DNA from 2 places in the Arthrobacter sp. SD76 genome. Region 2 is predicted to be linked to the other one. Evidence: riboswitches for the same ligand, from Rfam matches in the RefSeq annotation. Region 2 holds a riboswitch; the other holds the start of a gene.

Region 1 (7,512 bases), 1.5 Mb from region 2:
CGCCTCAGGCCGGGCCAGGCGGCCGCGAAACCGGGATGCAGTTCCTTCTGCTCCACCGCATCGAGCGGGATCCACAGCAATTCGATGCTCTCGGGATCGCTGATGACCGGGTCGAAGGGCTCGCGCACCAGCACCACCACCGTGGTGTAGGACCAGTAGCCCAGGTCCAGGACGGAGGTGAACAGCACGTCCACACCCTCCGGCGGGACCGCCGCCTCTTCCCAGGCCTCCCGGAGCGCGCCGGCCACGGGCTCCTCGCCCTGGTGGAGGGCACCGCCCGGGAGCCCCCACGTTCCGCCGTTATGGCTCCAGACCGCCCGGTGCTGCAGCAGCACACCCTTCGCCGGATCGTAGGCCAACACGCCGGCAGCGCCGAACCGGCCCCAGAAGCGCCCGCGGTCCCCTTCCACCCAGGCGTCGCCCGGATCCCGGGGACCGGTGCGGACGGGCGGGGTGGCGGACGCTGCGGAAGCCAGAGAATGATCCATCAGCCCAGTCTGACAGGTGCATCAAGCCCGGGCCCAGTATCCGCGGACGTCAGTTGCCGTGCGCGCGTTCGACGGCGAAATCACCGCCGGGATACATGATGGTCTCGTGCCCGTCATCAAAGCGGACCAGGTAAGGCGGGGTTCCGTCCTGTCCCCGCACTTCCAGGATCACCCCGTGTCGGTCCGTGGATCCAACATGCCGGCCGTGGACGATAATGCGGTCGCCCTGCGCTGCCTCCATGGCAATCACCTCCAGCCCCCAGATTACGACTCTCCCGGGAACCGGAACAGGCCCCGCGTGGCAGGATTTCCCTATGCCGCTGAACATCGTCCTGTTGCTGATACGCACATTCCCAAGCGGGCCAAGGACCTGCCCGCCAAGGTATGGGCCGCCGTCGAAAGCGCGGATGTGGTCTTCCACGCCGGGGACTGGGTGCAGGCGGAGGTCCTGGACGAATTCCAGCAACGCAGCCGTTCGCTGGTGGGCGTCTACGGGAACAATGACGGGCCGGACCTGCGCGCCCGGCTCCCTGAAACCGCGCGCATCACCCTGGATGGCGTCCGGTTTGCCATGGTCCACGAGACCGGGCAGGCAAAGGGGCGCGAGCTGCGGTGCGAGGCGCTCTATCCGGACGCGGACGTCCTAATCTTCGGGCACAGCCATATCCCCTGGGACACCACCTCCCCTGCTGGCCTGCGGCTGCTCAACCCCGGCTCGCCCACGGACCGCCGGCGCCAGCCCGCCTGCACGTACATGACGGCAAATATCGACGCCGGCCGGCTGGCGGAGGTGCGCCTGGTCGAGGTCACGCGGGAGTAGTTCCGGGTTGGCAGCCGGCCTCCGGTTGCCTAGGCTGGAACGGTAAGCATGCTTAGCTTTCCTGGAATCGTTCCACCAGCAGGAGGACCACCATGACAGACCAGTACACCTTCCGGAACCCGGTCACCGCCTACGAGCACATTTCCCCGCCGAAGCAGCACCAGCCCGAACCGGGGCTGGACGCGGAGCTGATGCCCAAGGCGGACCTCGGCGAGGAAACCTACCGCGGCACGGGGCGGCTCGAAGGCCGGAAGGCAATCGTCACCGGCGCGGACTCGGGCATCGGTGCCGCCGCGGCCATCGCGTTCGCCCGGGAGGGGGCCGACGTCGTCATGTCCTACCTGCCGCAGGAGGAGGAGGACGCTGCCAGGATCGCAGGCATTATCGAAGCCGCAGGCAGGAAGGCCGTGAAGGTGCCCGGGGACCTCAAGGACCCGTCAGCCTGCCGTGACGTGGTGGACACCGCCGTGGCAGTCCTGGGCGGTGTGGACATCCTGGTCAACAACGCCGGAAAGCAGGTGGCCCAGGAGGACCTCGCGGACATCACCGACGAGCAGTTTGACCACACGCTGAAGACCAATGTCTACGCCATGTTCTGGCTGACCAAGGCAGCCCTTCCGCACATGCCTGCAGGGTCCACCATCATCAACACCACGTCGGTGCAGGCCTACAACCCCTCACCGACGCTGGTGGACTACGCCACCACCAAGGCCAGCATCAACAACTTCACCAAGGGCCTGGCCCAGCAGCTCGCTCCCAAGGGGATCCGTGTCAACGCCGTTGCGCCGGGCCCCATCTGGACACCGCTGCAGGTCAGCAGTGGCCAGCCCAAGGAGGACCTGCCGGAATTCGGGCAGTCCACTCCCCTGGGCCGCGCCGGCCAGCCCGCAGAACTCGCGCCGGCCTACGTGTTCCTGGCCTCGCCCGAGTCCAGCTTCGTGCTGGGCGAGACGCTGAACGTCAACGGCGGCAGCCCCACCCCATAGGTCCTAGGCCTGGTCCTGCCCGGCGAGCAATTCATCGGTGGCCTGGTCGGGCTGGCCGTCGAAAAACTGTGCAAGAACGGTTTTGAACACTGTTTCGCCGGGTGCGGCGCGGAGGAACAGCGTCATGGACGACTGCAGCTTGCGGGCGTCAATGCCGCCCAGGATGTCCTCTGCGGCGCGCCCGGCATGGTTGGTGAGGGCCTGTGCGCACTCCAGCAGGCGCGGGCCCAGTACGTCGTGCTCAAGGTATCCCCGGGCTTCGTCCAGTGACCTGATCGCATACTTCCGGGAGGTGGCACTCTGTCCCAGCCCTGCGATCTGCGGAAAGATGAACCACATCCAGTGGCCCCGCTTGCCACCGAGTTGAAGTTCGGCCAGGGCCCGCTCATACGTCCCGCCACTGTCCTGTGCAGCGACGAAGCGTCCAAGGTCATAGGGATCGTTCATGGATGTCTCCTTCTTGTGGGGTCTTGCGCCCGGGCGGGAAGCCGGCGCTTGGCGGCTGCCCAAGCACTGCCGCCGCCTGCCGCAGGCTGCCGTGCGGATCCTCGGCCCAGCGGGCCAGCACCACGCCGGCGCGCTGCCGGTCCCGCTCCGGCAGCCCGGCAAGCAGCGGCGCCACGACATCGGCCACCAGGGGTCCCTCGAGTTCCGCCGTGGAGGCGGAGCGGAGGAACCCCTCGATCCGGGTCAGGTCCGAGTGGCGCAGCCAGGCGGCCTTGGCCTGGAGCAGCACCACGGCTGCCAGCCGCCGCTCGAAGACCGGCCTGGCGCCTGGCCTGGGCCGGCCCCAGAGGGCGGAGGCCAGCTGGACGACGTCATCATGGTCCAAAACCTTGAATTTCCGGAGCGCATCACGGACGGTTCCCCGGACAGCGCCCACGGAGGAACCGTAGGAGGCGAGGATCCCGCCCAGCCGGGCGGCGGCGTCGTCCGCGCGATACCAGGAGCCCTCATTCTGCAGGGTACGGTCGATGAACTCCGCTGCCGCGTCAACGACGTCCGGCCCTGCGCTCATCGCCGGCCCGCCCCGGCGTGGGTGATGCAGAACGGGGTCCACGGCCGGGCTTCCAGCCTGCCCTCGGCGATGGCTTCGCCGCATACGGCGCACGTGCCGTAGGTTCCGGCGTCCAGCCGGGCGAGGGCGGCCTCCACCTGGTCCAGGCCGGCGGCGCTCTGCTTCAGGAGTGCGGACGCCTGGGACAGTTCGAAGGCGATTGTGGCACCCTCGGGATCGTGCTCGTCGTCGACATTTGAATCGAGCCGGGCCGAACTGGCCGAGGCGATGTCCGCGCGGAGGTCCGGAAGCAGCGCAGCCTTCCGCTTCCGCTCCTCCTCAAGCAGCACCCGGAACCGCTCAAAATCTGGCATGGAGAAAGCCTAGCGCGCCCCTCAGTACCAGTTCCTGGCCACGGAGTGGTCCCACGCCGCGCAGGGTGTCCGGTAGCGGTCCCGGATATACCCCAGCCCCCACTCGATCTGGGTGCGGTAGCTGGTGAGCCAGTCGCTGCCGGCGCTTCCCAGCTTGCCCGGCGGCAGGGCCTGCGGAATCCCATAGGCTCCGGAGTAGGGGTTGGTGGCGGTGGTCAGCCAGTTGGATTCCTTCGTCCAGAGCTGGGCGAGGCAGAGGAACTGGTCCTGCCCCCATCCATAGGCCGCGAGGCGGCCGGAGGCATAGCTCTTGGCCGCGGCGGGATCGTTGACGGCGCCGCCCGGCACGGAGGGTACGACGACGGCAGGCGGGGCGGGGCTTGCCGGCGCAGGGGCAACGGGGACGGGGTTCGCCGGGGCCGGGTTGGGGTTGAACGGTGCCGGATTTACCGGCGGGGGGTTTACTGGCACCGGTGCCGCCGGGGCCGGGTTTGGCGGAGCGGGAGGTTTTTGCGCAGCGGCAAGGGCGGCATCTGCAGCTGCCTGCCGGCGGGCCTGCTCCTCGGCAGCGGCGCGTTTGGCTGCCTGCGCCGCCTCATAGGCCGCAAGCGCCACCCGGCCTTGCCGGTATTCGCCCTCAAGCGCCGCCGTCGTGCCCTTGAGGGATGCCAACTGGGCGGTCAACTCTCCACTGCGCCGCTGCTCTTCGGCGACCTGGCGGGCCACCGCGTCCTGGGCGGAACGGGCAGCGTCCAGTTTGGCCTTCGCCTCTCCGGACAGGCGTTCACGCTCCGCCCGGGCGGCCTTTTCCTGCTCCGCCAGGGCAGCGGTGGCCTTTCCGGCGGCCTCCGCCCGGCTGACCAGGTCCGCGGTCTTGGCTTCCACGACTTCAACCACGTTGAGACCGTGGATGCTGTTGTTCTCAAGGGCTTCCAGTGCCACAAAGAGTCCCATGGTGGTTCCGCCGGTTTTGTACGACCTGGCGGCCAGCGCACCAATCGCCTGCTGATGCCGCTGCAACTCCGCATTTGCCTCGGCAGCCTGGCCGGCAAGGGCATCCACCCTGGCTGTTGCGGACTGCAGGGCGGCGTCGGCCAGTGCATAATCGGCCGCAGATACGACGGCGGCTGCCCCGAGCGTTTCGGATTCGGATTGCAGGCCTTGCAGCAGGCCTGTGATCTTCTCGATTTCGGCCGCCTTGCCGGCTTCCGACTGCTGCGCTTTCTGCACGTCCTCCCACGAGGGATACCCGCCCGGCGGGGCGTCGTCCGCGGACGCCGGAAGCAGGGCGGACGGGCCGGCCAGGGCGAGGGCCAGCACCCCTCCCAGCAGCGGGGGCATCAGCATGCTTCCGATCAGGCGCATAGTTCCGAAGCCTATCGGGTTTCAATGCGAGGTTGAGGGTTAAGACCGCTAGCCTGCTTTGTCTTTATGACTTTGTGACACAAATAACAGGCCGCGCCGGACGCTCGATATCACCCGAGGTCAACCGGATGTGGTATGAAACTCCAGACATTTGCTTAATATGATAGAAGCGCCTCGGATGTTACCCAAACGTGACAATTGCTCCGGGGCCGGGTTATGGTCTTCAGGTGTCCCTCCCAAAACGGGACATTCCCATCAGTATGCCGAGCCCTGCCACTGATACGGGATTCAACCGCTTTCCAGCTGGCAGGGACGGGGAACCAAGTTTCCACGGCCATTTGTGGCCTTGGGGTTAAGTCGACAGCGCCTTCGTCCATTACGGGCGGTCGCCCTTCGGCCGGGTATCTCCAACCCGAACCCGACAGCTCACCCCGCAGGCATGGGAGAGGCGATCACACGTGTCAAAAAAATTTTCCTACCGCCCGTCACCGCGCGACTCCGGCCCGCTCAATCGCGCTCCAGGGCTTGGCTGCTTCCGCAAAGTCCCAGGCCCGGACGCTCAGCCGTCCGGTGCTCGCAGTTGCCGCTGCGTCCGGCATTGCGTTCGGTGTTGGAGCTCCCGCCCACGCTGGCGTGACCGGCCCGGACACCACCGAAACCGCTAGCGTCCAGGCGTACAGCGCTCCGGCCGCTGCCGTGGCTGCTCCTGCTGCCGCAGCCCCCGCCGCCGGCAACGTCTACACCGTGGTCTCCGGCGATACCCTGGGTGCCATCTCGGCTGCACATGGCGTCAGCCTGAACGACGTGCTGGCCGCCAACGGCCTGGATATTTCCACCATCATCTACCCCGGTGACCAGATCACCATTCCGGGCGCCGGCTACGTGGCACCTGCTGCTGCGCCTGCTCCGGCCGCACCGGCCCTGGCGAGCACCGGAACCACCGTGAACTACGCCTCCGCCGCCGTTGCCCCGGCCCCCGCCCCGGCCGCTACCGGCACCGGCACCGGCGCAGCCATCCTGGCTTCCGCCTACAGCCAGCTGGGCGTGCAGCAGGACTGCACCGCCATGGTGGAGAAGGCACTGCGCTCCGTTGGCCTGTCCGTCGGTGACCTGGCTCCGGCCAGTTCTACCAGTACGGCACCACCGTGGGCACCCCCGCCCCCGGCGACCTGGTGATCACTGCCGGCCACGTGGGCGTCTACGCCGGCGACGGCCAGGTTGTCAGCGGCGGCGTGGACGGCTACAAGACCGAAGTCCACTCCATCAGCTGGCTCAGTGGAGCTTCCTTCGTCCGGGTAGCCTCGTCACCCGGCGCAGCTGAGGCAGCCGCAACAACGCAGTACAGAGACAAGGGCGGCGGCCGGGAATTCCCGGCCGCCGCCCTTGCCCGTTAATGTGCTTCCGGCAGAGTCCGGCTCTTTCTGTCACGTACCGCAGAACGTCATGTACTTGCCGAAGTCTTCCGGGGCCCCTTCGGCGTAGCGTTCCAGGCCGGGGCGCTCTTCATAGGGGGCACGCACTGCTTCCAGGAGCCTGTTCAGTGGCTCCAGGTCGCCCCCGGTGGCTGCAGCCAGGGCCTCTTCCACCAGGTGGTTCCGCGGAATGTACACGGGGTTTACCCGGTCCATCCGGTCCGCGTCCGGCTTCATGGACCGCCAGCGGCCGGCCCAGGAATCGAATGCCGCGAGGTCCATGACCATGCCGCGGACCGGCCGTTCATTTCCGCGCGCCGCTTCGCCCAGGTTGCGGAAGAACCGGGTGTAGTCCACGGGGCCGTCCTTCAGGATCGCTACCACGCCGTCCACCAGTTCGGACGCCGCTTCGGCTTCAGGGCTTCCCGCGGGGACGGCCGGCAGGCCCAGCTTGGCCTGCATTCCGTTGAACCACGCATCGCTGTACTGCCTGCGGAATTCGCCCAGCGCCTCCACGGCGGGAGCGACAGCCTGCTCCTGGTCCTCGTCGATCAGCGGGAGGATCGACTCGGCGAGGCGGGCCAGGTTCCATTCGGCGATGACCGGCTGGTTGGCATAGGCGTACCGCCCGCCCACATCAATGGAACTGTAAACGGCGGCCGGGTTGAAGTCGTCCATGAATGCGCAGGGGCCGTAGTCGATGGTCTCCCCGGAAATGGTCATGTTGTCCGTGTTCATCACGCCGTGGACGAAGCCCACCAGCATCCACTGCGCCACGAGCGCGGCCTGGGCCGACACCACCGCCCGGAACAGCGCAAGATAGGGATTGTCTGCCTCGGCGGCGGCAGGGTAATGCCGGCTGATGGCGTGGTCCGCAAGGCGGCGCAGCAGCTCGAGGTTGTCCGTGGCCCGCGCGTACTGGAAACTTCCCACCCGCAGGTGGCTGCCGGCCACCCTGGCCAGGACCGCCCCGGGCAGCATGTCGTCCCGGCGCACCATGCGTCCGGTGCCGACGACGGCGAGCGACCTGGTGGTGGGAATGCCCAGCGCGTGCATTGCCTCACTGACGA
Region 2 (7,512 bases):
CCGCCGTTTGAGTTCAGCCACTGCACCTGGGCGTCCAGGGTCACCAGGGTGGACAGGGACGGGGTGTTGTACGTCTGGTTGAGGCGCGAGTTGTCAATGGCCGTCTGCAGGTCCAGGAAGTCGGGAATCCAGCGGCCGCTTGCCTTGATCCGCGCGGCGCGCTCCAGGGCAGCGGGGGAGAACAGCCCAAGCCACAGGCCGCCGTCGGAGGCAAAGTTCTTCTGCGGGGCAAAGTAGTAGACGTCGCTCTCCGCCACATCGACGTCCAGGCCGCCGGCCGCGGAGGTGGCATCCACCAGCACCAGGGAACCCTCATCCGCACCTGCCACCCGCTTGACCGGAGCGGCTACGCCCGTGGAGGTCTCGTTCTGCGGCCAGGCATACACGTCAACGCCGGCTTCTGCCTGCGCCGCGGGCCGGGTGCCGGGCTCGGACTTGATGATGGAGGAGGCGTCCAGGAACGGCGCCTTGTTGGTGGCGGCCGCAAACTTGGAACCGAACTCACCGAAGGACAGGTGCTGTGCCTTCTTCTCCACCAGGCCGAAGCTGGCAACATCCCAGAACGCAGTGGAACCGCCCACGCCCAGGACAACCTCGTATCCTTCCGGGGCGCGGAAGAACTGGCTGAGGCCCTCGCGGACTGAACCGACAAGGTTCTTGACCGGTGCCTGCCGGTGGGAGGTGCCCAGGATGTTCTTCGATGCGGCGGACAGCGCATCAATCTGCTCCTGGCGGACTTTGGAAGGTCCGGCGCCCGAACCGCCCGTCCTTGGGAAGGAGGTCGGCAGGAATAGTGATGCTTGGTTCGCTCACGGGGGCTCCAATTTCGGCGTGGACGCGGCTGAGGTCCGGACGGGTGGATGGTCGCTGGCGCGCAGTCGGCGATGACTGCATCGAAGGCCTTTCCCATTCTGCCTGAACAGCTGTTTGGGCGGGAACCGGAACCGTCATAGTCCAGCCACTGAGACGGCCTCGCGGGCGGCTTCCAACTATTCGGACTAAGTCAAAATAGGCTAAGCTAGCCAACGGACTACGTCGCGGTGAACAGCGATACGGTGGGACAACGCAAGGTACTGCGCTCGAGGAGCTGAGCTGGATGACGGATCTGATCGACACTACGGAGATGTACCTTCGGACCATTCTGGAGCTGGAAGAAGAGAACATCGTCGCCCTGCGGGCCCGTATCGCGGAACGCCTGCGCCACTCGGGTCCCACGGTGTCCCAGACCATCGGCAGGATGGAGCGTGACGGGCTGGTGGTGGTCTCCGGCGACCGCCACCTGGAGCTCACCGAAATCGGCCGCAAGCGCGCCACCGAGGTCATGCGGAAGCACCGCCTGGCGGAGCGGCTCCTGGCCGACGTGATCGGGCTGGACTGGGCCTATGTGCATGACGAAGCCTGCCGCTGGGAGCATGTGATGAGCGAACGGGTGGAGCGGCGCATCTACGAGATGCTGGACCATCCCACCGAATCGCCATACGGCAACCCGATTCCGGGCCTTGCCGCGCTTGGTGGCCAGCCCTCCCTTGCCTCCACCGATACGGTGACCAGCCTCCTGGAAGCCATGAAGTCCTACGGGCCTGCGTCGGAGGTCACGGTCAGCCGGCTGGCGGAGCCCATCCAGGTAGAGCCGGAACTGCTGTCCCAGCTTGATGAGGGCGGCATCCGCCCGGGCGCCGCGGTAACCCTGGAGCGCGTGGGGACTACATCTCGGTCCGGGTGCCGGGCATTGAAGGCGCCCTGGAACTTCCGCCTGAAGTTGCCGCGCACGTGTTCGTTCACGTCCGCTAGGAAGTCTTTCCGCCGCAGCGTGACGTCGGTAACGCCAAGATAACGGAATTGTTACCAAGGGCCTTAAGCCCCTATAGTTGAACCGAGCGTTGATACAAAAGCGTTACCTGATCCGGAGCCGAGCTCTGCCAGCGGATCGGGAGCACGAGTCAATAACTGGCAGAGGCGGGGGAACCACAAGCGGCAGCGGGGGACTGCCTTGGGGTGAAGTCCGTCAGCAGCAAGCCTCTTCCAGTGAAGGAATCCCTCAGCGGGATATCTCTGTGCCGAAGCTTGCTTACGGCGGACCGGGTCTTTGAACTCTCTGACCCGAATCCGACAGCTAACTTCGCAGGCTTTCCAGAGAGGAATCCTTCTTGTCCATGCAGACCTCCAGGGGCGCCGCCGCGCGGCAGGCCCCGCTTCGGCGCCGCGTGTCGTCGAAGTCATCCACACGGAGCGCCCCCGCGATCTCCACCGTGATGCGCGCCGCCGTCGGGGTCCGTTCCGGCAGATCACCGAGTTTGCCTCGGCGAGCGGTATTGGCCAGAAGGCCGGCGTGGCCCTGGCTGCCACCGGCCTGGTGCTCACCGTCACTGTCCCGGCCACCAGCCCGGTCATGGCCACCGATGAGGCGGGCATAGCTCCAGTTGCAGCCTCGGCCGTCACCCCGCAGCCCGCGATTTCTGCCGAGGCCGGGGCCCAGATCGACTTCAGCCGCTCGGCCGTCGTGACCCAGGCAGACCCGGACGGCAAGCTCAAGCAGCTCCTGAGCGCACAGTCCGCCGGCGCCGTTTCCCGGGCCGCTTCCGCAGGAAGCCTGGGCGCCCCGCTGGCGTCGATGAGCACAGCCTCCCCCTTCGGTTACCGCGTCAGCCCCATCACCGGCGGATCCGGCGACTTCCACCGCGGTCAGGACTATGTTGCCCAGTGCGGCACCTCTGTCCTCGCGGCCGCCACCGGCACCGTAACGTTCGTCGGCTGGCACCAGTTCGGTGGCGGCAACCGTGTGGTGATCGACCACGGTAACGGCCTGGAGACCACTTACAACCACCTCTCGTCGTTCAATGTGTCCGAAGGCCAGACGGTCTCGCGCGGCGACGTTGTGGCACTGAGCGGCACCACCGGAGCCTCCACCGGCTGCCACCTGCACTTCGAAGTGCAGGTCAACGGCGAAGTCGTGGATCCGACAGGCTGGCTCTAGTCAAATGATGGCTGACTCTCGAATTAGCGTGACCAGTCGTGACCTGAATGTGACATTCGCTCGAAACTCCTGTACCGTCTAACTCGCGTCAACTTTTCCGAAGTTGACGCTCTTGTGCGGATTGCCTAACTCTGCCACCGCTCAAGGTCCGTTCGCATTTCATCGTCTGGCAGGGGCGGGGGAACCAATTTTGGCCTTCTTCACGGAAGGCCTTGGGGTTAAGTCGCAAAGCTTCCTTGAAGCGGCGCGGCCGGGTGACTCCCATCCGAATCCGACAGCTCACCTCGCAGGCATTGGGAGAGGCTACCTTCGTGTCTTCACGCCAGAATTCTGCGCGCCACCGTGCGCAACCGGTTCGTACCAACCCTTTGGACGCAGTGTCCAAGGCCGTTAGTGCCAACGCCGGGACAGTGGGTCGCCAGGCTGCTGTAGTTGCAGCCGCGTCCGGCCTTGTCCTTGGCATGGGACTGCCGGCCACCGCCGCGGACACCACCGCCGGCATCTCCGCTTCCACCGAGTCCGGTTCCGCGCAGACCGCCCTTGCAGTCACCGCAGCACCCACCGCCACCGTGTCCTTCGAGCGGCCGGTGGTCACCACCGTCGCCGCTCCCGTTGTCGAACGGGTGACCCCGCAGTCCACCTCTGACGACGAGGACGAGGCCGCCGCTTCCACCGCATCGACCGTGGCGGAAAAGGCTGTTGCTGCCACCGCTTCTGCGGCAACTTCCGGCCTCGCCGCCATCGCCTACACCGGCATCGGCAGCCCCTACGTCTGGGGAGGCACCAGCCCCACCTCCGGTTGGGACTGCTCGGGCTTCACCCAGTGGGTTTACGCCCAGGCCGGCATCAGCATCCCCCGCGTGAACGCATGGACCGCCATGACCCCCACCTCCACCCCCCAGCCGGGTGACCTGGTGATGCAGAACGGCGGCGCGCACGTCGGCATCTACGTCGGCAACGGCATGATGATCAGCGCCCTCAACCCTTCCCAGGGGACGCTTCTGCACTCCGTAGCCGCCACCGGCTCCTCCTCCTTCTACACCCTCGCAGGCTAATAGTTCTTGGGGCTTCGGCCCCGGGAACTATTTCTTTGCCCGCAATTTTTCGCTAGATCACCATCCCCGTTCGGGGCGCGCCGACGTACCCCCAAGATGCCGGCGCGTCCAAACTCTCGGTTGCCCACAGGCCCGAGGAAATCGAAAGAGAGAACTGATGACTACTCGTGCTACCGCACGGCACCGCGCCGAGGTCACTAAAACCAGCTCGATCGCCATCATTGCCAAGGCTGTGGGCGACAACGCCGGCGGCGTAGGACGCCAGGCCGCCGTGATCGCCGCGGCTTCCGGTCTCGTCCTGACCAGCGGCATCGCGGCCAACGCTGCCGACGCCAACTTCCAGCGCGACTCGGCCCCGGCGTCCGCCCTGGAAGTTGAATCCGCTATCGAAGCGCCCATTTCCGCGGCTTCCACCATCGCCATCACCTACGAGAAGCCGGCCGTGACCACCACGCCTGCTCCCGTGGTTGTGGAAGAACCCGAGGTTGAGGTGGAGGAAGCCGCGCCGGCCCCTGCCCCCGCTGCCCAGCCGGCTGCCGCTCCCAAGGTCACCGCCACCGTTTCCGCTGCGTCGGCCCCCGCCGCACCGGCTTCCGCCAGCGGCAAGGGCGCAGCCATCCTGTCCGCCGCGTACGCCCAGCTTGGTGTCATGCAGGACTGCACGATGCTGGTTACCAACTCCCTGGCCGCGGTCGGCATCAACTTCCACGACTGGCCCGCAGGTTACCTGTCCCTGGGTCGCACCGTGAGCGCGGCCGAGGCCCAGCCCGGCGACCTGATCTACTACGCTGACGGCGGCGCCGGCATGGCACACATCGCTGTTTACGCAGGCAACGGCCAGGCAGTCCACGGCGGCTACAACGGCAACCAGACTGTTGTCTTCAGCGCCAACGTTGGCTCCGGCCCGGTGTTCATCCGCGTCGACTAGAACCCTCCGTTTCCGGCCGAAGCCCCCGACGGCCGGCGATGGAGCAAGGACCCCTGCCCGCAAGACAGGGGTCCTTCCCCTTTAAACTGCAGCGGCAGCCGCCTCGGGCAGGCGCGTGCTTGCGCCGTTGGCGGTGGCCTGCTGGCGGGTCCGGGACAATTCTTCCGGGACGGCGATTACCTGATAATGCGCTTCTGTGTTTACTCTTGTGATGTCGATCCATAGCCCGGACATGCCGAGGGCAGCCGGCCCTCGTGCCCCTGACGGGTGCGGCCGTGAAGAGGTACGTGCATGCGCACTCTCGTTCTGAATGCTGGATATGAACCGCTGGCGGTTGTGACTTTCCGCCGGGCGCTGGTGCTTGTGCTCACGGGCAAAGCGAGCGTGGTGGCCGAAGGGGACGACCCCGTGGTGGGTCCACAGGAAATACTGGGCCGCCCCTCGGTAATCCTCCTCAACCGCTACATCCGCCCGCGCTACAACCAGGCCACCGCCGTCAGCCGCCGGGGTGTGCTGAGACGCGACGGGCACAAGTGCGCGTACTGCGGCAAGGCTGCGCACACGATCGACCACGTCCACCCAAAATCACGCGGCGGAGCCGACTCCTGGGAGAACCTCGTGGCAGCCTGCCTCCGCTGCAACAATGCCAAGGGTGACCACACTCCCGCGGAAATGGGCTGGAAGCTCCGGTTCGTTCCGGAACCTCCGCGCGGCACCATCTGGCAGATCAAGGAACTGGAGAAGCCCACCCCCCGCGTGGGACCCGTTCCTGCTGCCGGAGCGCGCTGCCTGACGGGTCCTTTCCTGTTTATGCGTCCCTGCCTGCGCTGGCTAGGCTGGAACCGTGCAAGATCCGCTGCCGCATTTTGATGCCCTGATCCTCGCCGGAGGCCGGTCCTCCCGGCTGGGCGGAGTACCCAAACAGCACCTGCTTTTCCGTGGCGCCACCTTGCTGGAACGTTCCCTCGATGCGGCGTCCGGTGCCCGCCGGACTGTGGTGGTCGGACCGGATCCGGGGCGCCTGCCGGAAACCGTCCTATCCTGCCGGGAGCAGCCCGAATTTTCCGGTCCCGCCGCCGCCATCGCTGCGGGGCTGGAGGTACTGTCCCGGGGCGGGGAGAAGCCGAGTACACGTTGGTGCTTGCCTGCGACATGCCACTGGTGGCCGACGCCGTGGTCCGGCTCTCCTCCGCACTGTCAGCGGAACCGGCTGATGGCCCCGGCAAGCCGGACGTGGTCATGGCCGCAACCGACGACGGCACGCCCCATGGCAGGGCCCAGCCGCTCGCCGGTTTTTATCGCACGGCTGGGCTAAAAAACGCCGTGGAGGATCTCGCTGCCCGGGGAGCCTTAATCAACGGCTCCGTCCGCTCGCTCCTTGCTAGTCTGGACGTGCAGCTTGTCACCGTACCCGCCGCGGCCACAGCCGATGTGGACACATGGGACGATGCCGCCGCGCTAGGGATTGCCGCCGGCCACCAGGACGATGACCAGGGCCGGCGCAGCCGCAGTTAACTTGGGAGGCAGTTCATGAAAAGCCAGGAAGAGACGCTGGAGGAATGGTGCAGGTCACTGCTCCAGGCCTATGAACTCGAAGACGTCCAGGTGGATGTCAATGCCATTCTCTCGCTTGCCGGAGTGGCCGCCCATTCTGTAGTGCGCCCGGCCGCGCCGCTGACCACCTTCATTGCAGGCTACGCCGCCGGCCTCGCCTCCGGGGCAGGCCATGCAACAGACGCCGCCTCCATGGACTCGGCCCTTGCCGTGGCCCGCTCCCTGGCCGCCGACTACGATGCTGAAGCCGCCGGGACCCCCGGCGAATGACCGAGGACGCCCCCTCAGGAGCTGGCGAATCCGAAGGGCAGGAAGCGCACCACCATCTGGCCCACACCTGGGAAGAAGCCCGGCAGGCAGCCTTTGATGCCGCCACGCCGATCCCTGCCGGGCCTGTAGCACTCGGGCTGGCCCTGGGACGCAGGCTGGACCAGGACATTGTGGCACTGCAGGACATGCCGCACTATGCCTCCTCCGCGATGGACGGGTGGGTCGTCAACGGGACAGGGCCCTGGATTCCCGCCGAGCCCGGGACCAGGCTGGCGCCGCACCAGGCCAGCCCCATCGTGACCGGCGGCCTCATACCACCCGGAGGGAAGGCCGTCCTCCGCAGCGAGAATGCCGTACTCGCCGAGGACGATGACGGGCTGCCCATCCTGACAACGGGCGGCAGTGCCCGCCCGGGTGAGCCCCGAACAGGCCAGCACATCCGGAAGGCAGGCGAGGAAGCCTTGGAAGGCGACCTCCTGGTGGCTGCCGGCGTGGAGTTGAACCCGGCCCATCTGGCCCTTGCGGCCCTCGGCGGATACGACGAGCTGCGTGTCCAGGGCAAACCGCTGGTGCGGCTCCTGCTGACAGGCTCCGAAGTGGTGGCGCAGGGGCTTCCCGTTCCGGGCCAGGTGCGGGACACGTTCGGTCCGCAGCTTCCCGCAGTGGTCACGATGCTGGGCGGCATCCCCGGCGGCCAGCAAAAAATCGGTGACTCCTATCCCGAATGGCTC

What was found. Region 2 has a riboswitch for cyclic di-AMP ahead of ACPEE0_RS15840 (C40 family peptidase). Riboswitches for the same ligand answer to the same signal wherever they lie in the genome.
Region 1: it holds a riboswitch for cyclic di-AMP, as region 2 does, so the genes downstream of both, ACPEE0_RS08935 (LysM peptidoglycan-binding domain-containing protein) here and ACPEE0_RS15840 (C40 family peptidase) in region 2, are expected to answer to the same signal.

Annotation. Positions count from the first base shown of each region.
Region 1 is NZ_JBNBLR010000001.1:1,786,123-1,793,634, reverse strand. It holds gene ACPEE0_RS08975 (NUDIX domain-containing protein) at 1-488, opposite strand, end outside; gene ACPEE0_RS08970 (DUF1918 domain-containing protein) at 538-729, opposite strand; partial or broken gene ACPEE0_RS08965 (metallophosphoesterase family protein) at 803-1,308, shown strand; gene ACPEE0_RS08960 (glucose 1-dehydrogenase) at 1,401-2,294, shown strand; gene ACPEE0_RS08955 (DUF1810 domain-containing protein) at 2,298-2,741, opposite strand; gene ACPEE0_RS08950 (DNA alkylation repair protein) at 2,725-3,312, opposite strand; gene ACPEE0_RS08945 (TraR/DksA family transcriptional regulator) at 3,309-3,665, opposite strand; gene ACPEE0_RS08940 (coiled-coil domain-containing protein) at 3,687-5,030, opposite strand; cyclic di-AMP (ydaO/yuaA leader) riboswitch at 5,311-5,485, shown strand; gene ACPEE0_RS08935 (LysM peptidoglycan-binding domain-containing protein) at 5,556-6,206, shown strand; gene ACPEE0_RS08930 (hypothetical protein) at 6,176-6,424, shown strand; gene ACPEE0_RS08925 (protein adenylyltransferase SelO) at 6,455-7,512, opposite strand, start outside.
Region 2 is NZ_JBNBLR010000001.1:3,271,962-3,279,473, reverse strand. It holds partial or broken gene serC (phosphoserine transaminase) at 1-813, opposite strand, end outside; partial or broken gene ACPEE0_RS15850 (metal-dependent transcriptional regulator) at 1,097-1,791, shown strand; cyclic di-AMP (ydaO/yuaA leader) riboswitch at 1,929-2,143, shown strand; gene ACPEE0_RS15845 (M23 family metallopeptidase) at 2,141-2,974, shown strand; cyclic di-AMP (ydaO/yuaA leader) riboswitch at 3,103-3,281, shown strand; gene ACPEE0_RS15840 (C40 family peptidase) at 3,352-4,029, shown strand; gene ACPEE0_RS15835 (NlpC/P60 family protein) at 4,187-4,957, shown strand; partial or broken gene ACPEE0_RS15830 (HNH endonuclease) at 5,249-5,750, shown strand; partial or broken gene mobA (molybdenum cofactor guanylyltransferase) at 5,802-6,005, shown strand; gene mobA (molybdenum cofactor guanylyltransferase) at 6,110-6,472, shown strand; gene ACPEE0_RS15815 (DUF6457 domain-containing protein) at 6,488-6,781, shown strand; partial or broken gene ACPEE0_RS15810 (molybdopterin molybdotransferase MoeA) at 6,778-7,512, shown strand, end outside.